Regions from separate parts of the Pseudoalteromonas sp. LC2018020214 genome, predicted to be linked through region 2. Evidence: predicted binding sites of a transcription regulator. Region 2 holds the regulator's gene; each other region holds the start of a gene.

Region 1 (7,849 bases), 1.3 Mb from region 2:
TAATGCGGAGACTCGCAAACTGACTAAAATTCACCCAGGTGAAATACTTAGTTTTGCGACAGCTGAAGATGGCTCCTTAGCTCAACTGCGCTATGTGATTTCAAAAACCGATACTTTATTTGTTACCTTAAACGAAGAAGGTAACTACGATACAGCTATTGATAGTAAAGAAATTGAAACGCTAACCAAAACCGCTGGCGGCGAAATATCTAATAACTTTTGGACTTCAGCAATTGCAGCAGGTTTAAGCGAACGCCAAATAATGAACTTTGCGGATATATTTGGTTGGGATGTTGATTTTGCAAACGACATTCGTAAAGGCGATGTATTTGGCTTAATTTACGAGTCTCACTATGTTGATGGCGAGTTTATTGGTACAGGTAAAATTATTGCAGCTGAATTTGTAAACCAAGGTCAGCGCTTTGCAGCTATTCGCCATACCGATGGCAATTTTTATACGCCTGAAGGGCGTAGCATGAAAAAAGCATTTTTACGTGCACCTGTAAGCTTTAAGTATATTAGTTCGAGCTTTAATCCTCGCCGCTTACACCCTGTTACTGGGCAAGTTAGAGCGCACCGTGGTATCGACTTTGCTGCACGCACTGGCACACCTGTTGTTGCATCTGGTAACGGTAAAGTAATCAAAGCCGGTTACAGCAAGTACAACGGTAACTACGTATTTATTAGCCATGGCACGCAATATGTAACTAAGTACTTACACCTAAATAAGAAGCTAGTTAAAACGGGCCAAAAAGTTAAACAGGGCCAACAAATTGGTACTGTAGGTTCTACAGGTCGTGTTACTGGTGCACATTTACACTATGAATTTTTAGTAAATGGCGTTCACCGTAATCCTAAAACTGTAAAACTTCCTAAGTCAGAGCCATTACCTCGCTCAGAACTTGCCAAGTTTAAGCCTATTGCTGATAACTTTATAGCCCAGCTTGAGCGCAATCGCGAGCTACAGTTAGCACTTAAATAAAGTTTATTAATAAACATTAAAAAAGCCTTTGCAGGTTTAACCTGCAAAGGCTTTTTTGTATACGCTATAAACCATTAGTACATTAGTACATAAATGAGCTGAATAACTAAAGACACCATCACTAATGGCCAAATATATTTACTGTATTTGGTTGCGCCGTTGAGCCCTATTTTACTTTGATACTTTTCAAGCAAGGGTATAAGTATCGCCAGCGCAACAAACAAACCAATTAAAATAACGAATATGTTCATATTAACACCCTACTTATGGTAATTCGTGGCCTTTAGCGCTTACATAAAGTGCATACCAATGCTCACGAGTTAGCTCTACGTTTACAGCATCACAAGAGGCTTTAATCCGTTTAGCACTAGTTGTTCCAATAATTGGCTGAATAGATGCGGGATGGCGAAGCAACCATGCAAGTACAATTGCCTCAGCAGAGGTTTCATAAAGTGCAGCCAGCTTATTAACTAAAAGACTGGTGTTGATATCTGCCTGAGATGCGTTTGATAAATCACTACCGCTGTACAAGCCTTGGCATAAACTACCCCAGCTTTGAATTTGGATTTCAAAATGGCGACAGTACTCAATACTACCTGGTGTAAAATTAAGATCTTTACCGTCACTGTTACCGGCATATACACCGTCATCAACAAACTGATGTTTTTGTAAACTAGCCTCAATTTGGTTAGCAACGATTGGCATATCAAGCGCATGTTGTAAAAAGTTCATTTGGTGCTGCTGCATATTAGACACTGCAAAATTGCGCACTTTACCGCTTTCTTTTAAGCAACTAAATATGCGAGCAATTTCGTTAACTTCCATGAGTGGATCAGGGCGATGCAGCATAAGTACGTCTAAATAATCTGTATTTAATCGTTTTAATGATGCTTCAACTGATTGCTCAATCCACTTTGATGAAAAATCATAGCGCTTTGGCCCTAAGTCATCTTCAAAACGAATCCCACACTTAGATTGAATATACATGTGCTCTCTAAGCTCTGGTCGCTCACTTAATGCTTTACCAAAAACCTGTTCTGCTTTACCAAAAGTATAAATATCAGCATGGTCAAAAAAATTAATACCACCTTCAATGGCGTTATCTATACATTCATGAGCTTGCTTAACATGTGCATCAGTGATTGCGTCTTTATTCCAACCGCCGCCCAGACCCATACATCCAAATACAAGTTTACTAACATGAGGCAAGTGCTTTGCTAAAGGTGTGTGAAGCATGATAACTATCCTTAAAATTTTGAAGAGCTGTTACTGTAAACAAAAAGTGCTGAACAAGAAACCATTTAGCGGTGAACAAATTAAGAACAAAAAAAAGCGCAGTAAACTGCGCTTAATGGTTAATCTATTTTAAATTACATTTTTAGCCAACAAGTGCTAATAAAATACCCGCAGCAACTGCACTACCAAGTACACCCGCTACGTTGGGTCCCATTGCATGCATAAGTAAAAAGTTATGTGGGTTACTTTCAAGGCCAACTTTATTAACTACTCGTGCCGCCATTGGCACAGCAGATACACCTGCAGCCCCAATTAATGGGTTTATAGGTGTTTTAGATATACGGTTAAGTCCTTTTGCCATAAATACGCCAGATGCCGTACCAATTGCAAAAGCCAGTGCGCCAAGCACTAAAATACCAATCGTCTCAACAGTTAAAAACTTATCTGCAGCAAGCTTTGAACCTACAGCTAAACCTAAAAATATAGTTGTAACATTGATGATTTCGTTTTGAGCACTGTTACTTAATCTATCAACAACACCCGACTCTCGCATTAAGTTACCTAAACAAAACATACCTACCAGCGGTATAGCAGCCGGTAAAAACATAGCCGTTAAACTAAGCACCATAAGAGGAAAAATAATCTTTTCCTTTTTAGATACTTTGCGAAGCTCTGGCATTTTTATTTTACGTTCTTCTGGGGTTGTTAATGCACGCATAATTGGCGGCTGAATAATTGGCACAAGTGCCATATATGAATACGCAGCTACTGCTATTGCGCCTAGTAAATCAGGTGCCAGTTTAGATGCTAAAAATATTGCAGTAGGCCCATCGGCACCACCTATAATGGCTATAGCCGATGCGTCCTGTAGAGTAAATTCAAAACCTGGCACATAGTTAAGTAATATAGCGCCAAACAATGTAGCAAAAATACCAAACTGTGCAGCCGCACCTAATAACAACATACGTGGGTTTGCAATAAGCGCGCTAAAGTCGGTCAGCGCCCCTACTCCCATAAATATCAACAGCGGAAAAATCCCCGTATCAATACCCACATAATAAACGTAGTACAAAAGCCCACCTGGGTCTGACAAACCTGCCACTGGTACATTTGTTAAAATTGCACCAAAACCAATAGGTAGTAATAATAGTGGTTCAAAGCCTTTAGCTATCGCTAAAAACAGTAATAAACACCCTACCGCAATCATTATTAACGATGGGATTGTAAAGTTAGCAATGCCTGTCGCATTCCAGAGGTTTAAAATACCTTCCATCCTCTATTTACTCCTAAGCTAATGCAATCATAGCGTCGCCGGTAGTTACAGCATCGCCTTCACTAACTAACACTTCAGCAATTGTTCCGGTATGCGTAGCGCGTATTTCAGTTTCCATTTTCATGGCTTCCATAATAATCACTACATCGCCTTCGTTAACAACTTGCCCAGCTTTTACCTTAATCTTAAAAATATTACCGGCTAGAGGCGCGTTAAGTGTTTCACCTGATGCAACCGAAGCAGATTGAGGAATGTGCTCAGAGTCTTTTAATGTTACTTCTTTAAGTTCACCACCTTGCGCTACGACTACGTCATAAACTTTACCATCTACTTTTACGCTGTATTGCTCAGCCTTCATTTTGTTACTATTTGAAACTGATTTAGAAGGTGCTTTACTGCTTTTATCTTCAACAGAAGGTACTGGCTCAAATGCATCTGGGTTGTTGCGGTTTTTAATAAACTTCAAACCAACTTGTGGGAATAATGCATAAGTTAATACGTCATCAATTTGATCATCAGCAAGTGTTAAACCTTGCTCTTGTGCTTCTTTTAATAACTCAGCTTCAAGCGTTGCAAGCTCAGGTGCAATGTTATCAGCAGGGCGACAAGTAATAACTTCCGCTCCATCAAGCACGCGCTCTTGTAGCTCTTTATTCATTGGTGCTGGTGTTAAGCCATATTCACCTTTTAATACGCCAGCAGTTTCTTTAGTAATGGTTTTATAACGCTCACCCGTTAGCACATTAAGTACCGCTTGAGTGCCAACAATTTGCGACGTTGGTGTTACTAAAGGTAAAAAGCCAAGATCTTCACGTACACGTGGGATCTCAAGTAAAACCTCATTAAGCTTATCGGCTGCGCCTTGCTCTTTAAGTTGGTTTTCCATGTTTGTAAGCATGCCACCAGGTACTTGAGCTAATAAAATGCGCCCATCAACCCCTTTTAAGCTACCTTCAAATGCCGCATATTTTTTACGTACATCTCTAAAGTAAGCAGCAATTTCTTCTAGGTGGTTTAAATCAAGCTCAGTATCGCGCTCAGTTCCTTCAACTATCGATACAATAGTTTCAGTTGCAGAATGTCCATAAGTCATACTCATTGATGAAATAGCGGTATCGAGCATATCAATGCCAGCATCAATTGCTTTTTGGTAAGTAGCAGTACTTAAACCTGTTGTAGCGTGGCACTGCATAGCAATTGGAATAGATACAGTTTCTTTAAGTGCTTTAATTAGTTTTTCAGCATCGTACGGCTTTAATAAACCCGCCATATCTTTAATACAAATTGAGTGACAACCCATATCTTCAAGCTGTTTTGCAAGAGTTAGCCACATATCAAGTGTATGAACAGGGCTAACTGTGTACGAAATAGTACCTTGAGCGTGAGCGCCTACTTTTACAGCCGCCTTAATAGCTGTTTCTAGATTGCGAACATCGTTCATTGCATCAAATATACGAAATACGTCAACGCCATTTTTATGTGCGCGTTCTACAAACTTTTCAACTACGTCATCAGCGTAATGGCGGTAACCTAATAAGTTTTGACCGCGTAATAGCATTTGCTGTTTAGTATTAGGCATCGCTTTTTTAAGTGCACGAATACGCTCCCAAGGATCTTCGCCTAAATAACGAATACACGAGTCAAATGTAGCCCCGCCCCACGATTCAATAGACCAATAACCCGCATCGTCTAATTTGCTAGCAATCGGTAGCATATCGTCTAGGCGCATACGCGTTGCTAATAATGATTGGTGAGCATCGCGTAATACCAATTCTGTTAATTTTAATTTAGCCATGTGTGTGCCCCTTATTTATTATTTGATTTGTACTGAGCAATGGCAGCACTAATAGCAGCGATGTGCTCATTAGGCACACCTTGAGATTTAAAAGATGGTGATTTAACTGGTGTCGCCACGTCAGGTTCGCTAAAGCGCGTCACCAAATTAGACATAAGCGTTACTGCACCAATTAATATCGACAGAAATACAAACACTCCAACCATGCCAGTAAGCATTAAGTTACCAGCCGTTGTGAGTAGAGCACCTATATCCATTTTTCTCCCCTTGAAACCCATATCGAAAATAAAAAATCGATTTAATTAAATATTTATTCACTGGATAATAACAAAACTAATCGCTTTGTCTACATCTTGTAAATTGGTAAAACCAATTAAACAATAAACAACATAACACTCAATTAATTTACGTGCTATAACTCAGCAATCACGCGCTCTACAATACATACAAGAAATAACGACTATAGCTAATAGTTATATGGAAGTTGTTAATTAACTATCAAGCTAAGTAAAAATAAACACTAATTCTTAATATTAAATGCAAAGCCACACACTAATTGTTAATTGGTCTTACCAAAACGAGTTTATTTAGTGAACATTTAGCAGTTATTTGCAACAGTGTGAATAACTTACATAACAAAGCGTAAAAGTTACTAACCAACTAATAACTAGAGTAATAGCAAAAAACAATAACCAATTGATATTTATAACAAATAAATTTTGGCATATAACTGGCATTAGTTATTATGAGCAAATTTGATAACCAAGGAGAAAACAATGTTACGCTGGACAATTACATTTTTAGTTATTGCTTTAATCGCTGCAGTGTTAGGTTTTGGTGGCATCGCAGGTGCCGCAGCTGGTATAGCAAAAATTATATTTTTTATCTTTTTAGTACTTTTAGTGATTTCATTAGTTTCAGGTGCACTACGTGGTAAATCACCCAGGTAGATAAAGCATTCAACTAACAAACACTAAAATTTAATTAATACTTACAAGGAATTACACTATGAACTCTACAACTTTAAAAGCAGCACTAATCGCAGTATTTGCAGGTTTTTTCATGATGGGTTGTGAAGACAACCATGCAGAAGATGCTGGCGAACGTATCGACGAAGCAGTAACTGACGTGCAAAACTCTGTTGAAGATGCATGTGAAAATGTTAAAGAAGGCGTGAACGCTGAAGAAACTAACTGTTAATTCTTCTTGTACCGCTAAAAAAAACGGCTTTCGAGCCGTTTTTTTGTGCCAGTAATAAAATCACTGACTATAAAGCTGCTCATTTAGCAGTTAGCTTGTTAAAATAAAAAAAACGATATTTAAAGCAAGGCAAAATGGCATTCACAACCACCTACACATTAGATAAACCCTACTTTTACGAGTGTTTTGATGAGTCACTCCCTTATAGTAAGCGTGCAAAACCTAAATACTTTTTACTTGTGTTGTTAGTTGCGCTTGGTTTATTTGGCATTTATGTTTTAGACGATCATTACTTAGGATCGTTTATGATCATGTTAGCGGTACTCGAGTGCGTCGCATTTTACTATCGCAGACCATGGTGGGTAACCAGACAAATGCTCAGCAGAGCATCAGGCTCTGAGGTAACACTTACCTTTGATGAAGAAGGTATTAAATCTGCTAATCATTACAAAAGCTATCAATTAGAATGGCAAAATATAAGCGAAGTAATTGACACCCAGCAAGGTATTATTATTAAAAACAAAAGCGGTATGCAGTACATATCAAAACAAATACTTAATCCTGAAACACTCGCTTTTATAAACAAAAAAGCCACTCAGTGAGTGGCTTTTAGTCTAGTTGAGTTAATTACTCAACTACGTATACGTGTTGATTAAGCATTGCCCGGATTAGGGTTCGACTTTTCAGCTTGTATGCGCATGTAAATCTCTTCACGATGCACTGATACGTCTTTTGGTGCATTAACACCGATTCGAACTTGATTTCCTTTAACACCTAGAACAGTAACTGTTACTTCGTCACCAATCATTAGGGTTTCACCTACTCTACGAGTTAGTATTAGCATTCTCTTGCTCCCATGTTCCAATAAAAATTATAAGATTCCGCTTAAACATACTAATGAAAATTAGACTGAAAAGTAAGTAAAAACTCGCAATCTATCCATTTTCTGTTAAAAATGCCTTGTGTAATGCACGAACAGCCAACTCTAAGTACTTTTCATCTATTAAAACTGAAATTTTAATCTCTGAAGTCGAGACTAAAACCACATTAATATTTTCCTGCGCTAATGCATCAAAAAATAAACTAGCGACACCAGAATGTGATTTCATACCCATGCCAACAGCAGAAACTTTAGCTACTGCTTGCAATCCGCTTATATTTTGAGCACCGAGCTGAGTTTGATCTTCACTCAATAATTCAAGTGCTTGCAGATAATCATTCGAGTGCACAGTAAAAGCATAGTCTATTTTTTCAAAGTTATGATTAACTTGATTAATCATATCTATTTCGATGCCATTTTCGGCAAAAAGTTTCAATATTTTTGAAAGATATTGCGTACCCGTTGGCACACCGTGTACCTTAA
Region 2 (7,849 bases):
TGGAAAAAACAATTCGTAAGATTTTGTAATACACCCATGAAAAGGATTATAAGACTCGCTTAAAACAGCTTAACCCCGGCTTAAATTTTTAAATTAGCTGTTTAAAAGCAACATTGTTACCTAGTTGACCTTACTCTTTTATTTATACTTTCATCTTGGCTTTTGTTACTATTCGCGCCATCCGTATTTTGTATAACTGGCTTAACACAATGGTTACCTCGTTTGTTATTTTAATTCTTGGTTTTGCAGCTCTTGTTTGGAGTGCCGATAGGTTTGTTTATGGGGCTGCGGCTCTTGCTAAAAACTTTGGTGTACCTACACTTATTGTTGGTTTGACCGTTGTAGCCATGGGCTCTTCAGCCCCTGAAATGATGGTTTCAGCCTCTGCCGCTCTAGCTAACAAAACCGACACAGCGGTTGGCAATGCTGTTGGCTCTAATATTACAAACATTTTACTTGTGTTAGGTATCACGGCTCTATTTCGCCCTCTTTCAGTTTCATCTAGTACGTTAAAACGTGAAATGCCATTAGTGATGCTCGTATCTTTAGCTACTTGGTATGTGTTCTCAGATAACTACTTTTCATTTAGTGAAGGTGTTGCGCTTTTAGTTGGCTTTATCGTATTCATCGGTGGGTTAATCATTGTATCTATGCGTGCAAAAAACCAAGATGACCCATTTGTCTCAGAAGCCTGCGACGATGTACCAAACGATGTACCTACTAAAAAAGCGGTATTTTGGTTAATTGTCGGCATGATACTCCTGCCGGTTAGTTCTCATTTTTTAATCGGCTCAGCTGTTGATATTGCTAAATACTTCGGCTTAAGCGACTTAGTCATTGGTTTAACAATTATTGCCATTGGTACTAGCTTGCCTGAACTTGCCGCCTCGGTTGCAGGTGTACTTAAAAATGAAGATGATTTAGCACTAGGTAATATTGTTGGCTCAAACATATTTAATATTTTAGCTGTATTACCTCTAGCAGGTATTATTAATCCTTCAGCAATTGATCCATCGTTAGTAAGCCGAGATATACTAATTATGATTGGTGCAACACTTGCTCTTATTATTATGTCATTGAACTTTAGAGGCACCCAGCGTATCAATAGGGTAGAAGGCGGCTTATTGCTAATAGCGTTTTTGGGTTACCAAGGGTATATTTTTAGTCAAGTAGGGTAAATGATGGCAACGCTAAACTTTATTGAACAAGGCCTTCGCGTTTTAGATGTTGAGCGCCAAGCACTTAGTGATATTGCACAATATGTAGATGAAAATTTTCATAATGCGTGCCAATTAATGTACGATTGTGAAGGCCGTATTATTGTCATTGGCATGGGAAAATCAGGCCATATTGGCAATAAAATAGCGGCAACCCTTGCAAGTACTGGCAGCCCAGCGTTTTTTGTTCACCCTGGTGAAGCAAGTCATGGTGATTTAGGTATGATCACTAAAAATGACGTGGTTATGCTTATTTCTAATTCAGGGGAAACCAGCGAAGTTTTAAATATCATTCCGGTTTTAAAACGACTTGGTGCCAAAATGATAGCAATGACTGGCAATACACAATCAACCATGGCGACCCTTGCTAATGTACATGTGTGTATTAAAGTAGAAAAAGAAGCCTGTTCATTGGGTCTAGCCCCTACATCAAGTACCACTGCAACGCTTGCGATGGGCGATGCCATGGCAGTTGCATTATTAGAAGCTCGCGGCTTTACAGCTGATGACTTCGCGCTATCTCACCCAGGTGGTAGTTTAGGCAAGCGCTTATTACTTACTTTAAAAGATGTTATGCACAGCGGCGCAAATACACCTATTATTGATGTTTCACAAACAGTTAAAGATGCCCTAATAGAAATGTCAGCTAAAGGGTTAGGTATGACAGCCATTGTTGATGAAAATCAGCAACTCGTAGGGTTATTTACCGATGGTGACTTACGTCGCATTTTAGAGCAAAGAATTGACATTCATACAACACAAATAGATGTTGTTATGACTAAGTCATGCACTACAGCTACACAAGATATTTTAGCCGCTGAAGCGCTCAATATTATGGAACGTAAACGTATAAATGGCCTAATCGTCGTCAATGAGAAAAACCAACCTATTGGCGCATTAAATATGCAAGACCTATTAAAAGCAGGAGTGTTATAAATGCAATTTGAAGAACTCTATCAACCGCTGAGCGATGATGCAAAAGCACGCGCTAAAAAAGTAAAACTACTTATATGCGATATTGATGGTGTATTTTCTGATGGCCGTATTTACCTTGGCAATCAAGGTGAAGAGCTAAAAGCATTTAATACAAAAGATGGTTTTGGCATTAAAGCACTTATAAACAGTGGCTTTGAAGTAGCTGTTATTACTGGTCGTCATTCACAGATAGTACAACAACGTATGAGCAGCTTAACCGTACAGCATATTTATCAAGGCCAAGAAAATAAGCTCATTGCCTATCAAGAATTAAAAGATAAACTCAACCTTAGCGATGAACAAATTGCTTATATTGGTGATGACGGTCCTGACATGCCTGTTATGGAGTTAGTAGGCTTTGCCGTTGCAGTAAATGATGCCCACCCACTTATTAAGCGTTTGTCACATTATGTAACGCAAATGCCTGGCGGTTTTGGTGCTGTGAGAGAACTCACCGATTTGCTCATGCTTGAAAATGGTAAAACATTGACTACACAAGGCACTAGTTCATGAATGCAGCGCGCATAATATTAAGCGTTTTATTCATTAGCTGTATGGTTTGGCTTTGGTACCCTTATTTTACACAAACAAATATTGTGCCTCAGGCTGAGCCTGAAGTTGTTGCTAAGCCTGATTACATAGCTATTGAGCTCAAACAGACAGCCTATGATGAGCAAGGTAAAATTAGCCACAAAGTCACTGCGGCTAAAATGGAGCTATACCAGCAATTAGGTTTCACGTTTTTCGAAAAACCCATTTTTACTTTATATAACGAACAACAAACGTGGCAAATAAATGCAGACGAAGCAACATTATACGAAGATAAACAATTAATTTTAGAAGGTAATGTGGTTGCCAAAAATTTAACCGATAACGCCATGATAGACAAAATCAATGCTGATAATATTCAGGTAGATATAAAGCTATTAACAATGCGTTCGGAGCAACCCGTCATTATCACTGGACCGAATTTAAAAATCACCGGTAAAGGCCTAGAAGCCGACTTGAAAACCGAAGTGATAAAACTAATTAACCATACGCGAACCATATATTATGACCAATAAAATATTAAAATCACTTATAATTCCTACACTTATACTAGCGTTTAATAGTAGTGCTGCAGAACAAAACACGCAACCTGCTGCCAATCAAATTTCAATAAGTGCCGACAAGCAAGAAGGTCAATTAAAAGCTAATGTGGGTATTTTTGAGAAAAACGTTGAGATTATTCACGGTAATCGCCGCATTACAGCCGATCGCCTAGAAGTACACAAACGTGATGAACTTGGTGATAATAAACAATTATTAATTGCCACAGGTAGCCCTGCGCACTTTGAAGAAAAGCAATCAGATGGCACGACTATGAGCGCCAGTGCTGACGAAGTGCGTTATGATGTATCTAAGCGTTTTTTAACGCTTGTTGGTAATGCACAAGTATCGCAAGCGGGACAAAAAATAAATGCTAAAAGCATTACCTACGATATAGAGCAGCAGCTAATCAGTGCCGAAAAAGATGAAAACTCAACTGACCGCGTTCACACAATTTTAGTACCGATCGAAACTAAAAAAAGTAAAAAAGGCGATAAAGGTCAACCATGAGCACATTAAAAGCAGAACTATTGGCAAAAAGCTATAAAGGTCGTGAAGTTGTAAAAAACGTCGGCCTTGAAGTACAAGCTGGCAGTATAGTTGGCTTACTTGGCCCTAACGGTGCTGGTAAAACAACGACTTTTTATATGATTGTAGGGCTTGTTCCTAGCGACAAAGGTAAAATATCTATTGATGATAACGATATTACTCTTTTACCTATGCATAGTCGTGCTAGATTAGGCATAGGCTACTTACCACAAGAGTCATCGATTTTTAGAAAGCTGACTGTTTATCAAAACTTAATGGCCATTTTAGAAACGCGCAAAGAACTAAATAAACAAGCCAGAGAAGACACGCTCAATAACTTATTAGATGAATTTAGCATACAACACATTCGTGATAGCCAAGGTATGGCATTATCGGGTGGAGAACGTCGTCGTGTAGAAATAGCACGAGCGCTGGCAGCAGATCCTAAATTTATACTACTGGATGAACCGTTTGCCGGTGTTGACCCTATTTCGGTATTAGATATAAAGAAAATAATAGAACATCTTAAAAATCGTGGGATTGGTGTCTTAATTACCGACCATAACGTAAGAGAGACCCTTGATGTTTGTGAAAAAGCCTACATTGTTTCTCATGGGGAGCTGATTGCATCAGGTACTCCAGAACACGTATTAAATGATAAAACAGTACGCGATGTTTACTTAGGCGAGCAATTTAGGCTGTAACATTTACGCCATGTCTTTAAGCATCTGCTAGTATTAATTATAACAACATAAAAGGATTGTTAGAGATACATGAGGCAATCACTACAGCTGCGCATGGGCCAGCAACTTACAATGACTCCACAGTTGCAACAAGCTATTCGTTTGTTGCAACTCAGTACATTGGATCTCCAGCAAGAAATACAAGAAGCTCTCGACAGTAATCCACTATTAGAGGTTGAAGAGGCAGACTATTCTGAAGACGCTGCTGGTAAAAACGAGCAAAAAGCTGATACCGATGACATAACTGTTAGCGCATCTGCTGATGATGCTCCGAGCGAATACGAACAAGATACTGGTGAAGCACTTGCAAAAGACACGCTAAGTGACGACATGGCTATGGATGTTAGTTGGGATGAGTACATGAGTGCCGCCCCAGCAGCCTCATCAGGTCCAATGCCTGAAGACGAATCAATATACCAAGGCGCCTCTACTGAAACGCTCCATGAGTATTTAATGTGGCAATTACAACTAACGCCATTTAGCCCTACCGATGAAGCCATCGCTATTGCGATTGTAGAGGCCGTCGATGATTCAGGTATTTTAACACTAAGCTGCGAAGAGATTTTAGAAAGCTTTAATCAAGAAAACGAAGATGATAACGAAGATGATAACGAAGTTGAACTTGATGAAATTGAAGCGGTATTAAAACGCATCCAACTGTTTGATCCTGTTGGTATTGCTGCACGTAGTTTACAAGAGTGTTTGTGTATTCAGCTTAATCAATTTGATAAAGAAACACCTTACATTAATGAAACGAAAATGATTTTAACCGAGCATATTGATCTATTAGCAGCTCGCGACTATCGTACATTAATGAAAAAAACTAAGCTCAAAGAAGAAGAGCTTAAAGAAGTAATGACACTAATACATACTCTCAACCCAAAACCTGCAGATACTATTGTAAGGGAAGAATCTGAGTATGTTATTCCTGATGTGTCAGTTAAAAAAATTAAAGGCCGCTGGGTTGTCGAATTAAACCCAGATAGCATGCCTAAAATTCGTGTTAATAGCCAATACGCGGCAATGTCTCGCACTGTAAAATCAAGTGGTGACAGCCAGTTTATTCGCTCACATTTACAAGAAGCTAAATGGTTTATTAAAAGCTTAGAAAGTAGAAACGACACGCTATTGAAAGTTACTAATTGTATTGTTAAGCAACAACAAGGCTTTTTTGAACATGGCCCTGAAGCCATGAAACCAATGGTTTTAAATGATGTCGCTGAAATGGTAGAAATGCACGAATCGACAATTTCACGCGTAACTACTCAAAAGTACATGCATACACCCCGTGGTATATTTGAGCTTAAATACTTTTTCTCAAGCCATGTAAGTACTGAAAACGGTGGTGAATGTTCATCTACAGCAATACGTGCGCTTATCCGAAAATTAATCGCAGCAGAAAACTCAGCAAAACCATTGAGTGATAGCAAAATAGCGGATATATTGGCTGAGCAAGGAATTAAAGTAGCAAGACGTACAATCGCAAAATACCGCGAATCTCTTGCTATTCCACCGTCAAATCAGCGTAAAAGTCTGATTTAAGACGCTAAACTAAGAGGGTAATGCTTATGCAACTAAACTTAACTGGTCGTCACGTAGAATTAACCGATTCACTAAGAGACTATATTAATACTAAATTTGCGAAGCTTGAAAGACACTCTGATCATATAAATAATGTTCATGTCATTCTCGATGTAGAAAAATTAAATCAAAAAGCAGAAGCCACAATACACGTAAGCGGTGCTGAGCTATTTGCCTCTACAGAACATCAAGATATGTATGCCGCTATTGACTCGTTGATCGACAAGCTCGATCGCCAAGTAATCAAACACAAAGAGAAGCTTGCTCGACACTAATATGATGAAATTAAGTTCACTTATATGCCAGGACTGCAGCAAAGCTGCGGTCCTTTTTAATAGCAAAAAAAGAATTTTAGAGTTCATTAGCGAACTTGCTCACGACAAACTTCCGTATTTACCGCAACAAGATATTCTTAATGCTTTAATGAGCAGAGAGAAATTAGGTAGTACAGGTATAGGGCGTGGCATTGCTATTCCTCATGGAAGAATGAGCGGTGCAGAAGAGCCTTTGGCTTTAGTGCTCGTTAGCGAAACTCCAATAAACTTTGATGCAATCGATAATCGCCCTGTTGATATTTTTGTCGCACTCATCGTACCAGATGGCGATAACCAGCAGCACTTAAAGACTCTAGCAACCATTGCTGATAAACTAAACAACAAAGATTTTTGTAAACAGTTACGCAGTGCAAAATCTGATACTGAGCTTTACCAAGTTATTGTCGATCAATCATAGTTTTATAAAGGGTGTTAAATGGAGTTAATTATCATAAGCGGTCGTTCTGGTTCTGGAAAGTCGGTTGCTTTGCGCGTTGTAGAAGATTTAGGTTATTATTGCGTTGATAATATTCCAGTAAACCTACTACCTTCATTAGTTCGCAGTGTGTCTGATAGCTACGATAAAATTGCTGTTAGCATTGATGTGCGCAACATCCCTAAAGAACAAGATGAATTTAACGATATTCTTGAATACTTGCCTGGCTTTGCAAACCCTACGTTGTTTTATTTAGATAGCGACGATCAGACATTGATCAAACGCTTTTCAGAAACACGCAGATTACACCCACTATCAATAGACTCGTTGCCGCTTGATTTAGCCATCAAAAAAGAAAAAGAATTACTTGATGTATTAACCACTCGCGCCGACTTTATGATAGATACGACTGATTTAAGTGTTCATCAACTCGCTGAATCTATTCGTGAAAAGATTTTAGGTAAAAAAGATAAGCAACTGATTGTCACATTTGAATCATTTGGTTTTAAACACGGTATACCAAAAGAAGCAGACTACGTATTTGATGCACGCTTTTTACCAAATCCACACTGGGAACCAGAGTTGAAGCCTTTAAATGGGTTAGATCAACCGGTTAAAGACTATTTAGCTAATCACAGCATAGTGCAAAAATTCACATGGCAAATTCAAACATTTGTACAAACGTGGTTACCGCATTTAGAAAGAAATAACCGCAGTTATTTAACCATTGCTATTGGGTGTACAGGCGGGCAACATCGCTCTGTGTATTTAGCGCAAACTATCGGTGAAAGTTTTGCAATGACACATCCCAATGTAAAAATTCGCCATCGCGAGCAAGAAAAATAATATAGCTGAATAATCACCTGTTCAGCTTAGGTAGAGTAAGTTATGCATTGTGAAGATACCTTTTTAATAAAAAACAAATTAGGCTTACACGCCAGAGCAGCTACTGTGCTTGCGCAATTA
Region 3 (7,849 bases), 770 kb from region 2:
TACTACTACGTAGGTGCAGAATACCGTTTTTAATTACTAACCTAAACTCTGGTTAAGATATTTAAACTTTGATTTCTCTAGCCAGAGGTTTTCAGTGAAAACAAGGCGAATTTACGCGTCAATAGCTGGCCTATTGCAATTAAATTCAACGCAGTTAACGCTGAAAATAGCTGCTAGAGATAGATTTATTAGCCAGAATTTAGGTTAAGCAACTCTCCCTTTTGTTATTTAACTCAAAGGGCCGTAAGGCCCTTTTTTTGGTTTTAGCTTGGGCTGATTCTATTTAGAAATCAAACTTATTGGATAATCATCGTATTGCTTAATATTATTCATTACATTCATTAAAGTATTATGTGTACTGTTTTCGTCTGCGGTTATAAGTACCGAACTTATTTCATATTCAGCCGCGAACATAGCTAAATTAGTTGCAACTTGCTCTAAATCAATTAACCTCCCCGAAAAATATACTCCGTTACTTTCATCAATTCTAAATAAAGCATTTTTAACAGGCTTATCTATTTGAGGGCTGTCGAGTGGTCGGTTTAATTCAATAGCCACAGGTTTTACAAAAGATGTAGTTACAATAAAGAAAATTAGTAAAATGAACACTATGTCTAACATCGGGGTCATATCTACATCAGCATTATTTTGTAGTTTGCTTTTCATATTGGACCTTATTTTTAATTAAATGCTGCGGCGCCACAGCAAGGTTTTAGGTACCTATTAACAAAATTAGCACAGCAAAAATAAAGCGTGGTTAAATAAACATTCTAATAACATTAAATATTTGTACTAATTATGTATTTAATATGTGGTGAAATAAGGTGGTGTTTATACCGATCTGCTTAAATATGGGTCTATTTAGCATCGTTATAATGTAATTCAATTCGTTAAATTGCTTAAAAAAATATGTAGATTGGTATTAGAGGCAATAAAAAACCCAGCTCGAGGCTGGGTTCTAGTTATGCGCTATGTAAGCTTAATGCTTTTGCATACGGCTCATTTCTGCATGGCAGCTTTGCATTGTTAATAATGTTTTAGCCAGTGCAGCTTCGCAGTCAGCTGGTTGCGGTTTATCCATTGCTGCTTTAATTTCTTCAAGGGTTTTATCTTCTACCTCTTCAAGCTCTTTTACATACGTGCTGTCGTTGTGTGAGGTAAAAGTAGTCAATAGGGCTGTGTACGCACGTCGTGCTTCAACTGCGAAAGATGAGCCATCTTCGCGTTCGCCTTTTTCATTAATTGCATATGGCTGCAAGCGCTCAACACTCACTTTTCGGGCATCAATCATACGCTGAAAAAGTGCACCAATAGCAGGGTCTTCAACTTTTTCCTGTGCTTTTTGATAAAAATCTATGCCGCTGTTCATAACTTGAATGATGTCAGTAATATGATTTACTTCTGATCCTTGATGGGTGTTCATAATGACCTCTTTAATTAAATGAATGTATAGTTCAATCTAATAAAAGCAATGTATGTTCCACGTTTCAATAGTTATGTAGTTATTTGATTTTATTGGTTTAATTTTATTTTAGTAAGATGCTAAGTTAACAGGCTAAAATTAACCTAGCAATTTTTACATTATATTGTGTAATAAAGTTATTTTAGCTCTTCAGCTACTTCAGCTACTTTTTGACGTAACCAAATGTGACTCGCGTCGCGATGTAACAGTGGGCTCCAAATCATATCAAGCTCAAAAGGAGGGATTGGAAATGGTGGCTCTAAAATTTTAAGCCCCGGATCATCTAAATATATATTTGCGGCTTTTGAAGGAAGGGTCGCAATTAAATTTTTCTCTTTAGCTAAATGGATTGCCACATGGTAGTTACGCGTAAAAGTGGCAATATTACGATGCTTACCAAAGTGAGCAAGTGCTTCGTCAACCCAGCCAAGTTTTTGCACATCTTTAGGGTCCATACCTACACCTACACCAAAACCTGTTTTGCTTACCCATATATGGCGCGCTTTTAAATAGCTGTCGAGACTAAAGTTTTCAATTATAGGATTATCGGCTTTTACTAAGCAGCAAAAACTATCTTTCCAAATACGTTTATGATGAAAAGACTGAGGTAAGTTTTCAAAACGGTTGATTGCCATATCTACTTTACCGTTTTCTACATCATGAAAGGTGACATCACTTGGTGTGAGTATATCTAAAGTAGTATCAGGGGCTTCTTCGTGCAATTTACTTAAAAGCTTTGGTGCTAATGTACTTGCAGCGTAATCACTGGCCATTATTCTAAACACACGCTTACTTTGGCTTGCCTCAAATTCTCGATTAGGAGCTAGAGTTTCTTCAAGCGTCATTAATATGCCACGAATAACGGGTTGTAACTCCAAAGCACGCTCGGTAGGCACCATACCATCGCTGGTACGAACTAAAATAGGGTCGTTAAATAAGTTACGAAGACGTTTAAGGCCATTACTCATTGCAGGTTGCGTTATACTCAATTGATTAGCAGCGCGTGTTACGCTGCATTCTCGAAGCAATGTATCGAGGTAAACGAGTAAATTTAAATCTATTTTACTTATATTCATTGTGTGTGTCCTTTAGCGCTTACCAGTGGTGAATAAAGCGCTGTGCTGTCGGGTATGGGTAAATATGACTTACCTGACCATTTTTTATATTTTGTTGTGCCTGCTTCCAAAAGCTAACATCTATAAGCTCAGGATGAGTACTGAGTAAAAACTTTTTATACATAGGGTTTGGCATTACAAATGTACAAAGTTGCTCAGGAAATACGTCCTGTGGTGCAACAGAGTAACTTTGTTCATTCATTAGATAGTCGTCATAGCTCTTTGCTTTTGGTAATGCTCTAAAGTTCATATCGGTTAGATATTGAACTTCATCGTAATCGTAAAAAATAATACGTTTGTGCTTACTTACACCAAAGTTTTTTAAGAGCATATCACCAGGGAATATATTAACAGCAATCATTTCTTTTAGGGCTTGCCCATATTCTTCAATCGCGTCGGCGACACTTTCTTCATCAGCATTTTCTAAAAACAAGTTAAGAGGTGTCATGCGCCGTTCAATATACAAATGCTTGATGATCAACCAATCGCCCTCAATTATCATTGATGAGCCAATTGTTTTATGTAATTGCGCAAGTAAATTACTATCAAAACGCGCTAAAGGAAATACGACGTTAGAATACTCTATGGTATCGGCCATTCTGCCAACGCGATCATGATTTTTTACCAGTTGATAGCGTTTTAATACGGTATCACGGCCAAAGGGTTTACTCTCACCAAATTTGTCTTTTATTACTTTAAAAACATAGCCAAATGAGGGGAGGGTAAATACCATCATCACCATACCGGGAGTCCCCGGTGCAATTGTAAACTCATCACTAGAGTGAGATAAGTGATTTAAAAACTCTCGGTAAAACTCAGTTTTCCCCTGCTTATGAAAACCCACTGCGTTATAAAGTTCAGCAAGTGTTTTGTTTGGCATAAGTTGATTTAAAAATCGAACAAGTGCTGAAGGTGCGTGTGTCTCTACCATAAAATAAGCGCGGGCAAAGCCAAAAATAACACGCATTTGAGATGACTTAGTTAAAAGTGCATCTAAATATAATCCGTTATCTTCATCGTGTAATACAGCGATTATAAAGGGCTGAACCCCACTTTTTGAAACAACACGACCAACAATATAGGCTGCTTTATTACGATAAAAAGGTGTGTGTAAAATATCAAAGCGCATTTGCCAAGGTTGGTGATGTGTATCGGGGGCTTGTTTATAAAAAGCTTTAACAAGGAGGCGAATATCACGCTCTAAATTTACAAATGGGGCCTTAAAATCAAAATGACTAATAATGCGTTTTATTGTTGGTTTGAGGCCATCAACTACAGGAAAGTATGTTCTATATTCTGCTTCTACAGGCACTGAAGGAGCATCTTTTAAGGTTGCTTCTACAAATATAAAGTCATTATGAAAATAGCGCCTATGGTACAGCCGGCAAAATACAGAGTTATAAAAAGTTTCGGCGAGCTCTGCTTGGGGATGAAAACATAAAAAATGCTGGTATATCTTTTTAACTTCAAGCCATAGGCTTTCATCGAGTTGTTCGGTTGGGGTTTCTTTTTTTAGCGCTTGCGTGGTTTCGTTAACACGATCATCATAATAGCTGATACGCAAACGGCTGATATCATTAATTGCTTGCCAATCTTTTTTTGCAAAGGCAAGAGGGGCTTTGGCTGTTGTTTTTTGAAATAACTGATAGTGCCTTTTAAAACTCGTTAAAATTAATTCAGCAATATGGCGAGGTTGCATTTGCACTCCTTAAAAGTCCCTAGAGTTTATACTCTATTGTGTTAAGGGTATGTTATTTTAAGTTTAAAACCAAGATAAATGTTACTTACTAACTAAGAGTAACTTATTGGAATTGAGCTATCTTTTTTTCGAGAATTTTAATTTGTTTAGTCACAGCCGATACGTTTTTCTTATATGTTTTATTAATTATTTTTAGTTTTTTAGTAATGTCTTTAGTAATACGCTTTTTATCATCAATGGCTAAGATATGATTTAACCGCTCTTGTTGTTTGTATTCAGCACGCTCTTTATTACGATCAAGTATTGTTAGTTTATGGTTATTACTGCGAAGCTCTGCCTGTAAGCCAGATAGAAGCCTTTCACGCTCAAGTTCGTTTAGTTGTTTAGTGTAGTCAACCTTAGGACCAGAATACTGATTACCCGTTGTGTTAACTTTATAAGTCGTTGCTTCGTCGTCACAGGGGAGTTGAGAAAAGACAGTGCCTTTTTCTGTTACACATTTGTAGTAAGTGGTATCGCTAAAGCTAAAAAAACTGATAAGTAAAAAGCTAGAATGGAGAATATAACGAGAAGTTTTAAACATACATGTCATCCTTGGTTTTTATATCTAACAACAATATAAAACTATAACCTAGCTTGGTGGTATATCAAGCTAGGTTAGGATAACTGTTATTGGGTAAAGGTTTTGAGCTTTTTAATACTCTGTACTAAAAATGGTATATCTAAACCTTGTTCAATAGAAAAACCTTCAGCGGCAGAGATGTTTTTAAAGTTACCATCTGAATCTATTAAGGTAATCCTATCTTTTTTATAGGCTATAACAACACCCTGAGAGTAGTTCACGCCCATATCGTCTTTTTTCTTGTATAGATTAACGCCTAGCATTGTTTGCTTGGCAATAGCTTTGCAATTTAAATATTGCCCAACGCTTGTTGCAATTAAATCGCTAGGTTGAATTAGCCCATCTACTTTAGAAATACGTTTGTCAGAGCTGTATAAAGTTGAGGTGGTTACTACTTCTTGCTTGTTATTGGCAAGACTAAAAGCAAAAACCTGTGTTTCATCATCTCGAACAGTAGGGATATCACTCGCTTTAATTACTCGAATAGCACTAGAGCTATGTGCTTGATCATTAATAAAGCTTAGTTCTTCAATGCCAGTTACTTCAATGCTACGGCGCTGACTTTGCCAAACTGGGAGTGTCTGCTCGGTTAAAATTGCTGCTTTATAAAAAGCGGGTAAACCATACACTAAGCTAAATAACGTATCGTCATGATTTGTTGGCTGTAAAAACTGCTCTGTTTTGTGCATGTTTTTATTCTCGGCAACAAACTTTTCGAGTTGTTGTTGAGTTTCAAATACAAATATATCTACATTGGCTTGTGTGTAGTCCTCGCATTTTTCAAGCGGGCTTGGCATTTGATAACTAATATTTTGGTTATTAATTTTTACGTTGTGTGCTTGCTCGTAGCTTTCTATATCTAGCAGATCATTTTTAGCTAACAAGCTTTTAGCGGTAGTAGGGTATGAAAGTGGCAAAACATTATCTTGTTTTGTTACGTCAAAGTTTAAATTGGCGTCAGCCCAAATATGAATACTGTGGCTAAGCGAAAAACACACGATTAAGAAAGAAATTGCGTAACGTGCAAATTTATATTGCTTTAAACGCTCTAGGTGGTGCCATGTGTAATTACTAACAAGTAGCTGAAAGCCTAAAATAACAACAACAATACCACTGGCTAAAATGGTTGTTAAAGCAGGAGAGCTTGTTAAACGATGCCACAACAATGAAATGATTTCAGGTAAGGCAGATATACTTAGGTGATAACCTAAATTAACATACACATAAGCATCAAGAGTAAGCAATGATGCGCCTACAGTGGCTATAACAGCGGCCATGCCACGAATGTGTCGTGGGTAGGGGAATATTAAACTAAGCGGAAATACCGTCAGCACAAACGCTAAAAAGGCTATAAAACTAGTGTGGCTTAGCCAAGTAACTAGCATATAGGTAATGCCTAAAAAGCTTGTAGGTGGCGAGTCTGCAAATAAATAGCTTAAGCTAATAAGCAGGGCTAAGCCGATATTGGCAAAGGTAAACCAATGCCCCCAACTTAGCAGCTGACTCGCTTTTGATGAAAATTGATTGTGCTGCGATAAATTCATAAATTTTACTTAACCGACTGCGCGAGCGCTTTTGCAAAGTTCTCGGTTACGGCTTGTCTTTTCCCTGTTGGTACATGCTCTTTTAAGATATGCGTGATAGAATTTCCTAAACACATAAGACTTAAATCAACCGGCGCATTGTGTTTAGTTAGCACATCAATAAGCTGATCGACGATTTGTTCTACTTCTTCATTAGAGTATTTTGATAAGATTGGCATTAGTTGGTTCAATAAAATAGTTATATTCTCGTATTTTAACACTAGAGGCGTGAAAAACAAAGATGACAACAGACGTTAAAAAATTAGTCGTTCACTATGTAGACAAAAAAGACGACGATACGCAAATTCACCTTCGAAATGATGAGATGGTAATTAACGATAAAGTAGCCATTTTTATCGAACAATTACATCATGCATACAATGGTAAACCTGGTAAAGGTTATTGTGCTTTCAGTGGTGACAAAAACAGTGTTGTAGCATCTGCAATGCAAAGTTACCGTAATGATGAGTTAGGCTTTTGGCATATGACCGAGCAAGCCTCAACGGTTTTAAAAGAAGAGCTTGATAAGTATGCATTTAGTGAAACAGGCTATTTAGTATTTTGTCATTACCAGTACGTTGCAACTGATTACATGCTAATTGCGATGATTAACATCAAAGAGCATTATTCTATGACCTCAGAGCTTGATTTAGCCGCTTCTCGTCATTTAGACATATCACGCATGCAACTTGCTGCTCGTATCGATTTAACAGCGTGGGATACACAAGCTGACGACAACCGTTATATTTCATTTATAAAAGGGCGAGCTGGACGTAAAGTTGCTGACTTTTTCTTAGACTTTTTAGGTTGTGAAGAGGGTATTGATTCAAAACAGCAAAGCCAAGTAATGCTTAGCGCAGTAGAGGATTATTTATCTGAGCAACAATTTGATAAATCAGAAAAAGACGATTTACGTAAACAAGTTTTTGACTACTGTAATGACTGTGTGACAACTGGTGAAGATGCCAGCGTAAGCGAGTTATCTGCAACGCTTACAAAAGGCGATGACAGCCCGTTTGATAGTTTTTGTAAAGAGCAAAGTTACGATCTAGAAGAAACTTTCCCTGTTGATAAAAAAACCGTAACCAGCATGGTTAAGTTCTCAGGTCTTGGAGGTGGTGTGAGTGTAAGCTTTGAACGTAAGCACTTAGGTGAGCGCGTAACTTACAACGAGGCAACTGACACGCTTGTAATTAAAGGTATTCCGCCAAACTTAAAAGATCAGTTACAACGTTTTATGGAAAGTGAAAGCGAGTAAATTTCACAAGTTAAAAAGCTGATTTAAGAGCGCGGTATTTATATCGCGCTTTTTTGTATCGGTATATAAATTCGTTGCATCGGAAAAAACCTTAAATATTTATTTCAGAT
Region 4 (7,849 bases), 370 kb from region 2:
TAGATACCACTATTATGCAAAAAACTATCCAACGTTTCTTTGACACGTGTTTTAAGGGTCATATCGAGTGATGATTGCGCTGTTTTAACTTCACAGCCACCGCGCTCAAGAGTGGGCTCTGCCATTAATTGCCAGTTATTATCAATAATGGTTTGTTCGCCGTAACTCTCTTTTATGAGCTCTAAATCTTCGGGGTTTAAATGAATTCGTACTTTTTCTTGCTCGGCATTAAGAGAATCTATACTTTGCTTTAACGTATGTAAAATCACACCTGGCGATGTTTTTACTTCTTGATAAATAACAGCTTCCGCTAACATGCTAGCAAGTTGTACTAATTGCCTTTCGGCTTGTTCATCTACTTTATCTAGCGGTGCAGTAAGTCCCTCTAAAATAGTTTTTAAACTTGTTAACTGCTCTTCAATTAATGGTTTTACGTCATCAAGGCCTTTGGTTTTGCCTTGCTCTAAGCCTTCTTTGTAGCCTGCCTCTTTGCCTTCGCCAACGCCTTTTTCAAAACCGTCTATGTAGCCTTGCTCATGACCTTGCTTAAGGCCTTCTTCGTAGGCGTCTTGCCTAATGCGTTCAAGCTCAACCATAGTAAGCGCAGGCAATTCTGGTTCTTGTGGCTCATCAATTGGCATTTCTTCAGCTAATTCTTTTTTATACAGATCACTAAGCGGTGTGCCGTAAGCCGTAGAGCGATTGCCAAAGCTGCTCTCATCTGGTGCTACATCTGGAATAGCCCAGTTTTTTAATAATTCATCTGCTTCATCAGCCCGAAGTGTGCGCCCTTTGAGTTTGCTCATGGCTTACAAGAACTCCTCGCCACCGCCGCCGCCCAGCTGAATTTCACCTGAGTCAGATAAACGACGCGCTGTTGATAAAATCTCTTTTTGCGCCGCTTCTACTTCACTTATACGAACAGGTGCCATAGCTTCTAAATCATCAGCTAGCATTTCGGCTGCACGCTTAGACATATTGCCCAGTATTTTATCTTTAAGGGCATCGTCTGTGCCTTTAATTGCTTTCATTAATACGTCTTGTTGTACTTCTCGTAGGATTGCTTGAATACCACGGTCTTCAACATCCATTAAGTTTTCAAACACAAACATTAAGTCTTGAATTTGCTGCGACATCTCTTCGTCATGCTCACGGATAGAGTCCATTAACTGCCCTTCTACATTGGTATCTAGGTAGTTCATAATATCTGCAGCTGCTTTTAAGCCACCCATTTTAGCGGCTTGTGCACCTGCTTGGCCGGCAAATTGTTTTTCCATAATTTCGTTTAGCTCTTGCAGTGCTGCTGGCTGAACTTCTTCAAGGTTTGCAATACGCATTGTTAAATCTAAACGCACTTTTTCAGGGAACTGAGCAATAATCTCAGCTGACTGTTCTGGCTCTAAATACGATAATACAATAGTTTGAATTTGCGGATGCTCATTACGAATAATGTTTGCTACCTGCTTAGAGTCCATCCATTTTAATGAATCCAAGCCTTTAGCACCTGAGCCCATAACAATTTGGTCAATAAGGCTAGCGGCTTTGTCTTCACCAAGTGCTGCTGTAAGCGCTTTTTTAATAAAGTCTTCTGACTGAAAACCAATGGTACTAAAGCTTTGAATTTGTTCTATAAACAAGTTGTGTACAGCGCTTATTTTAGCTTGAGATAAATCCTGTAGCCCAGCCATCGCCATACCCACTTTTTGCACCTGTTTAGGTTCTAAGTGTTTAAGGATTTGCGCGGCATCTTCTTCTGATAAACTCAAAAGTAATATAGCGGCTTTATCTACCCCATCTAGCTTATCAACATCAAAGGCTGGCGGGAGTTGTTTTTGTTCTTGATCAGTCATCTTCTGTTAACCACGCTTTCACTACTTGTGATGATAGTTCTGGTTCGTTAGCTACAAGGGCACGAATTGCTTTGAGTAAATCTTCGTCGCCATGTAAATCCGGTAACTGCAGTGTACCATCACTTGAGAAACCAACCGAAGCAGAATCAAAGTCTTTATTTAGCATATCAAGTGTATTGTCGCCAATATCTACGCCTGAACTTAATGCATCTTCGTCGTATTCTTCTAGTGTATCGTCTGGGTAAATTAAGCGCTTAAGCATTGGTTTTACTACTGCCATTATCAATACAATGATAACTAAGGCGCCTAGTACAAGGCGGGCTATTTTCATAAACCAGTCTTGTTCCCACAGTGGCACTTCTATTGCTAAATTTGTTGCTTCACGTACAAACGGCACTGTTACTACTTCAAGTGCATCACCACGTTGCATATCAAAACCTACACCACCTTGTAGTAAGCGACGAATATTTGACAATGCCTCTACCGAGCGCGGGGCCATTGTTGTTTCGCCGTTTTCTCCCACTTTAGGGACGTAATCAACAGCAACTGACACACTTATTCTGCGTATTACACCACTTTGCTGGCGCTTGTGAGAAATTGTTGTATCGAGTTCATAATTACGTGTTGCTTCTTTGTGGCTACGTGTTGGTGACGTAGCTGTGCCTGCGCCGCCCTGCCCCGCAACCTCAGGAATGTTTGAGTTTAGCGGTGGTTGATTTGTAAGCGCACCAGGAATACCAACAGCTAAACCACCAATGTTGTTTTCTTCAAATGTGGTTTCGCTTCTAACCGCTGGTAGGTCTGGGTTATAACGCTTTTGAGTTTCCTCAACTGAGCTAAAGTCCATGCTCAAATCAACTTGAGCTGTATAGTTTGCAAGCCCAACAACCGGTATTAAAATACTGTCTATTTTTTCAAGATACTCTTGTTCGCGCTTACGTTCTAAATCGTATTCTTTACGAGAGCGTGCTGCTAATGAGCTTTGCGAACCTGAGTTTAATAATCGACCATTTTGGTCAGTAACCGTAACACGTGCAGGCTCTAAGCCTTGTACTGCTGAAGCAATCATATCAACAACAGAGTCTACTTCTTCACGGTCAAGTGAGCGGCCACGCTTAAGTGTTAATACAACAGTAGCGGATGGTTTTTTCTCTCTGCGGGCAAATACGTTTTCTTTAGGGATGGCTAACAATACTTTGGCGCGAGTAATGTTATTTAGCTCTTCAATGGTGCGTGCTAATTGCTGTTCACGACCATGTTTTAAACGTTCACGCTCCAAGCGTTGGCTTACACCAAAGCCCATATCTTGCATAATTATGTCAGAGCCAGATGCAGGGCCTTGCTCTAACCCTTCGCGGGTCATTAGCAGTTTAATGTTTTGGTATTCGCTTTCATCAACCGATACAACATTGCCATCTAGTTGGTATTCAATTTTTTGAGCATCTAAAAAGTCTAATGTTTGAATAAGCTCTTCTGTTTGCATTTTGCCTAACGGGCGCATATCTGGCTGACGAGCCCAAATAATAATAAAAATCGCGATAGCTAAACAAATAGCCAATGCTATAACCAATGTTACTTGGCGCAATACATCAACACCATTTAAAGCACTTAAGTAGCCTGACTTTTGTTCTTGTTGATCATCACCACCACTTTGGTCAATACCGCCACCAGCAAGTGCTAGGTCTGTAGATTGGTTAGATTGCGCCACAATAATTCTCCACTACCTAATTAAACAGGCATGTTCATGATTTCTTTATAAGCTTCAACAAGTTTATTACGAACCTGTACTGTAGCCTCAAAAGCAACTGACGATTTTTGAGAAGCAATCATCGCCTCAGCAAGGGATACACTTCGATCCCCCATCTCAACTGCTGTTACTTTTTGCGCGGCATCTTGTTGTAATCCGTGCACTGAATTTATTGCATCACTTAGCATGTCGCCAAATTGTGCTGTAGAAGTAGACTGCACCTGAGTTGGCAGTTTATTAGTTTGATTATTACGGCCGGCTTCTAAAGCCATTGATTGCATTTCTTGAAATACAGCACTGTTTTGAATTTTCATAATTTATCTCTGACACGCAGTGAACTCTTATAAGTAATAAAGCACAAAGCATGCCAAATAATTAATCATTAAAATACAACGAGTTAACTTTAATTTGTGTGAGTCAGAGTTTTGACAACCCTAAGCTCACAGCGCAAACTTAGGGTTTATAGGAGGTTATGCAGGAAGTGAAATACCTAAATCGCGCATTTGCGCTAGTTTATAACGTAAAGTTCGTGGGCTTATGCCCAACGTTTCGGCAACGTCTTTACGCTTACCTTGGCAACGTGCAAGGGTTTCTAAAATAATGCGATGCTCTTTGTCTTTAAGCTCATCTTTATAGCTACCGGTATCTGCCGCTAGCAAACCTTGTTTAGGCTCATACTCTGCATGCGATTTTTCATCATAATATGCAGAGCTTAACGTGCTTTTATCAACACCTTTATCTGCGTGAGCTAATTCTGTTGGCGATACAGTTTGCGCCGGTGCCAATGAAGGCTCCATAACAAAGTTATTAGATACTAAGTTTTCAATAAAAATAGCATGCTCGTTTATTGTATCGCCACTTCGCAGTATAAGTGCACGCTGTATAACGTTATCAAGTTCGCGCACATTACCAGGCCACGCGTGAGCCAGTAACTTTTGCTCGGCAGCTTTATCTAAATACGCCATAGGCTCCTTGCTTTTACTTATATGGCGCTCAATTAAATGCTTAGCCAATACAATAATATCGCCAGGGCGTTGGCACAATGGTCGCCACATAAGTGGAAAAACATTAAGCCTGTAATATAAATCTTCTCTAAACTGATTTTCAGACACAGCTTCTTTTAAATCACGATTACTGGTTGCCAAAATACGTACATCAAGCTGAATTGTTTTACGCCCCCCTAAACGCTCTACTTCACGTTCTTGCAGTACGCGTAAAAGTTTAGCTTGTAGTCCTAAGTCCATCTCAGTAATTTCATCAAGTAAAATAGTACCGCCTTGTGCTTGCTCAAACTTACCCGGACATGCTTGAATCGCCCCCGTAAAAGCCCCTTTTTCGTAACCAAATAACGTGGCTTCGAGCATATTTTCAGGAATAGCCGCGCAGTTAATCGCTACAAATGGCTCATTACATCGGCTCGACTTATCATGAATATAACGCGCAAGTACTTCCTTACCTGAACCACTTGGACCAAGTACCATTACACTTGCATCAGAGCGTGCTACTTTACTTGCAAGCTCCAATAATTGAATACTAGTTGGATCAGCAATAATGGGGCCGTCGGTTTCTTTTTCTTTTTCAGGCAAATAACGGCTCACCATATTTAACAGCACTTCAGGTGCAAATGGTTTTGCCATGTAGTCAATTGCACCTAGGCGCATGGCCTCTACCGCATCGTCAATTGTGGCATAGGCCGTCATCATCAATACAGGTAAATCAGGGTGGTTTAATTTAATACTGCGTAGTAAATCCAGTCCACTCATTGCGCCCATTTGCACGTCGCTTACAACAAGCGAAAATTGATCCTTTTTAAGCAGTAACATTGCTTGCTCAGCACTGCTCGCTGCAACACATTCAATACCCGACATTTCAAGGGTATCTATTAAGGCTTCACGAAGCCCTGCGTCATCTTCGACAACTAAAATAGTGTTACTCATAATGACCCCTCTAATTTAGATGTTGCCTTAATAGGCAGTAACAAGCTAAAGCAGGCACCACCCTGCGTATTATTAGTCACATCAACACGGCCTTGGTGCGCACTAGCCACCGAACTCACTACAGCAAGCCCTAAACCTGTGCCCTGACTTTTTGTAGTAAAAAATGGTTCAAAAATTTTATCGCTTTGGCTTAAATCAACACCTGGGCCATTGTCGCTCACACTAATACGAACCATATCTAAATCTTTTAAATCTCTTTGTGCGCTAATTTTTACTTTTGCGCCGCCGCCAATAACTTGAATACTATTGTGCACAAGATTTTGAATAGCACTGGCCAATGCCGTTTTATTACCAACTATTTGTATATCGGGTTCTGGTAAGCTTACATCCAATTCACTTTCATTAAGTGCGACCATCGCATCAGCGCCCGCTTTAACTTCTGTTAAAAGCTGCTGCATTGAAACTTGCTCAACAACTTGCTGATCGCCACTTTTAGCAAATAACAGCATGTCGTTTACTTGAGTTTCTAAATCTTTTAAACGCGACATTAACTTTGTTTGAAAATTATCGCGAGATGCTTCGGGTAAGCGCTTAGACCCTAAATTAGCAGCGTACAGCATAGCGGCTGAGAGCGGCGTGCGTACTTGATGCGCTAATGATGCAACCATTTTACCCAGCGCGCTTAATCGCTGCATATGTGCAACACGTTTTTGTAAGCGGCGAGTTTCGGTTAAATCCGTCATTAAAATAAGTTGCCCAGGCTCTGGTGCTAAAGCAGTAATATCAAGCTTTATTAGGCGCCCGTCCTTTAAAGACACTTCATGGCCATCATCTTGATGTGGCCTAAAAGAGCGCTGAATAACATTAAACCAGCGTTCGCCTTCAAGTGGCTCGCCAAGCATATCAATCGCTATTTGATTCGCTTTTGCAATCAACCCTTTGCCATCAAGTACAACCACACCTGCTGGCATGGTATCAACCAAGTGCGAAAGCCAACTTGCTTGCTTGCGCAGATCGCTTAATTCACCAATGTACTCCTCTTGAAGTAAACATGGGTTATACTGATTTGCAGAAAAAAACTGTGGTTTTAGCACGCTAGCAAGGGCCATAATCAAATCTCGAATTGATGTAGATACATGTCTAAATGCACGATTTATACCAAAATTTATTTACATACTTATCATTAAGTTACATCAATAATTTGAGCGACATAAAAATGACGCACGCAAAAAGGAATAATAATGAGTGAGCAAATAAAGTGCCGTTGCCCGTGGCTCGACACCACTAAACCCGACTACGTTATTTACCATGATGAAGAATGGGGCGTCCCCCTTTATGATGATACAAAGCTGTTTGAATTTATCACTCTAGAATCAGCGCAAGCAGGCTTAAGCTGGTACACAATTTTAAAAAAGCGCAGCGGTTATAAAAAAGCATTTGCTAATTTTGATGTAGATAAAGTGGCACAATTCACACAAGATGACATTGAGAGATTAATGCTTGATGAGGGTATTGTGCGCAACCGATTAAAAATTGCGGCAACTGTTAACAACGCAAAGTGCTTTATAGAAATACAAAAAGAATTTGGAAGTTTTAGTAACTACCAATGGCAGTTTGTCGATAATAAACCGATTATAAGTAATTTAAATAACGCTGAGGATTATCCTGCAATTACAGAGGCATCAACTGCATTTGCTAAAGATTTAAAAAAACGGGGTTTTAAGTTTTTAGGCCCTACAACGGTTTACGCTCATATGCAGGCCTGCGGTATGGTTAACGATCATAGTAATGATTGTTTTAGAAAAGAAGAAATTATTAAGGCTTCTAGTGAGTAAGTGATTTATAACCATAAAAGTGATTAGTTCACAAAGAGGTTAAGAGACGCTGCGCTTTAGAGAAGTAAAGCGTAAGTTGACTATGGTTTCTCATTTACCTTCGTTTTTCTCTTTGTGAAATAACGTTTTATTTAAATGATTAAAAGCTTCGCTTTTCACGCGAGCAAGCTCAGCGTCTACCGCCAAGGTTTAAGTTTACGATTATCTTGTAGACGCCAAGCTTGCTTGCGTGACGGGCAAAGCCCGTAAAGTGATTGATCACAAATGAATAATAAATAACGAAAAGTATTTCACCATTTTCGTACTTCTAATCTCGTGAAAGATTATACTTTTTCATTTTCTCAACGAGTGTTGTTCTGCGAACCCCTAATATCTCTGCAGCGCGAGCTACAACGTAATCATAGCGCTCTAACGCTTGGGTAATTAAGCTAATTTCAAGCTCTGCTAAATAATCTTTAAGTTCAATACCATCATCAGGTA

The links. The regulator sigma-54, encoded in region 2, starts transcription at its own class of promoters, with help from an activator protein. The targets are predictions, from matches to a motif close to GTTGGCACGNNNNTNGNNT.
Region 1: JG479_RS13495 (DUF1328 domain-containing protein) is a predicted target of sigma-54. The motif match lies at 6,005-6,023, and genes of this name have one in related genera.
Region 3: JG479_RS06375 (ferritin-like domain-containing protein) is a predicted target of sigma-54. The motif match lies at 1,467-1,485, and genes of this name have one in related genera.
Region 4: fliE (flagellar hook-basal body complex protein FliE) is a predicted target of sigma-54. The motif match lies at 3,951-3,969, and genes of this name have one in related genera.

Annotation. Positions count from the first base shown of each region.
Region 1 is NZ_CP066804.1:3,034,921-3,042,769, forward strand. It holds gene JG479_RS13465 (peptidoglycan DD-metalloendopeptidase family protein) at 1-982, shown strand, start outside; gene JG479_RS13470 (hypothetical protein) at 1,057-1,233, opposite strand; gene JG479_RS13475 (aldo/keto reductase) at 1,247-2,218, opposite strand; gene JG479_RS13480 (sodium ion-translocating decarboxylase subunit beta) at 2,361-3,491, opposite strand; gene oadA (sodium-extruding oxaloacetate decarboxylase subunit alpha) at 3,505-5,286, opposite strand; gene JG479_RS13490 (OadG family protein) at 5,298-5,543, opposite strand; gene JG479_RS13495 (DUF1328 domain-containing protein) at 6,063-6,236, shown strand; gene JG479_RS13500 (hypothetical protein) at 6,295-6,486, shown strand; gene JG479_RS13505 (YcxB family protein) at 6,621-7,088, shown strand; gene csrA (carbon storage regulator CsrA) at 7,139-7,330, opposite strand; gene JG479_RS13515 (aspartate kinase) at 7,422-7,849, opposite strand, start outside.
Region 2 is NZ_CP066804.1:677,724-685,572, reverse strand. It holds gene JG479_RS02935 (calcium/sodium antiporter) at 210-1,178, shown strand; gene JG479_RS02930 (KpsF/GutQ family sugar-phosphate isomerase) at 1,182-2,153, shown strand; gene kdsC (3-deoxy-manno-octulosonate-8-phosphatase KdsC) at 2,154-2,705, shown strand; gene lptC (LPS export ABC transporter periplasmic protein LptC) at 2,702-3,256, shown strand; gene lptA (lipopolysaccharide transport periplasmic protein LptA) at 3,246-3,791, shown strand; gene lptB (LPS export ABC transporter ATP-binding protein) at 3,788-4,513, shown strand; gene JG479_RS02905 (RNA polymerase factor sigma-54) at 4,583-6,094, shown strand; gene hpf (ribosome hibernation promoting factor) at 6,121-6,408, shown strand; gene ptsN (PTS IIA-like nitrogen regulatory protein PtsN) at 6,413-6,865, shown strand; gene rapZ (RNase adapter RapZ) at 6,884-7,729, shown strand; gene JG479_RS02885 (HPr family phosphocarrier protein) at 7,772-7,849, shown strand, end outside.
Region 3 is NZ_CP066804.1:1,444,888-1,452,736, forward strand. It holds gene JG479_RS06365 (TonB-dependent receptor plug domain-containing protein) at 1-33, shown strand, start outside; gene JG479_RS06370 (ExbD/TolR family protein) at 280-666, opposite strand; gene JG479_RS06375 (ferritin-like domain-containing protein) at 980-1,423, opposite strand; gene JG479_RS06380 (LysR family transcriptional regulator) at 1,600-2,538, opposite strand; gene aceK (bifunctional isocitrate dehydrogenase kinase/phosphatase) at 2,558-4,276, opposite strand; gene JG479_RS06390 (DUF4124 domain-containing protein) at 4,380-4,859, opposite strand; gene JG479_RS06395 (DUF3413 domain-containing protein) at 4,946-6,442, opposite strand; gene JG479_RS06400 (DUF1414 domain-containing protein) at 6,448-6,660, opposite strand; gene yejK (nucleoid-associated protein YejK) at 6,723-7,739, shown strand.
Region 4 is NZ_CP066804.1:1,050,967-1,058,815, reverse strand. It holds gene fliH (flagellar assembly protein FliH) at 1-806, opposite strand, end outside; gene fliG (flagellar motor switch protein FliG) at 810-1,850, opposite strand; gene fliF (flagellar basal-body MS-ring/collar protein FliF) at 1,843-3,558, opposite strand; gene fliE (flagellar hook-basal body complex protein FliE) at 3,579-3,911, opposite strand; gene JG479_RS04525 (sigma-54-dependent transcriptional regulator) at 4,068-5,534, opposite strand; gene JG479_RS04520 (sensor histidine kinase) at 5,531-6,643, opposite strand; gene JG479_RS04515 (DNA-3-methyladenine glycosylase I) at 6,776-7,369, shown strand; gene JG479_RS04510 (sigma-54 dependent transcriptional regulator) at 7,677-7,849, opposite strand, start outside.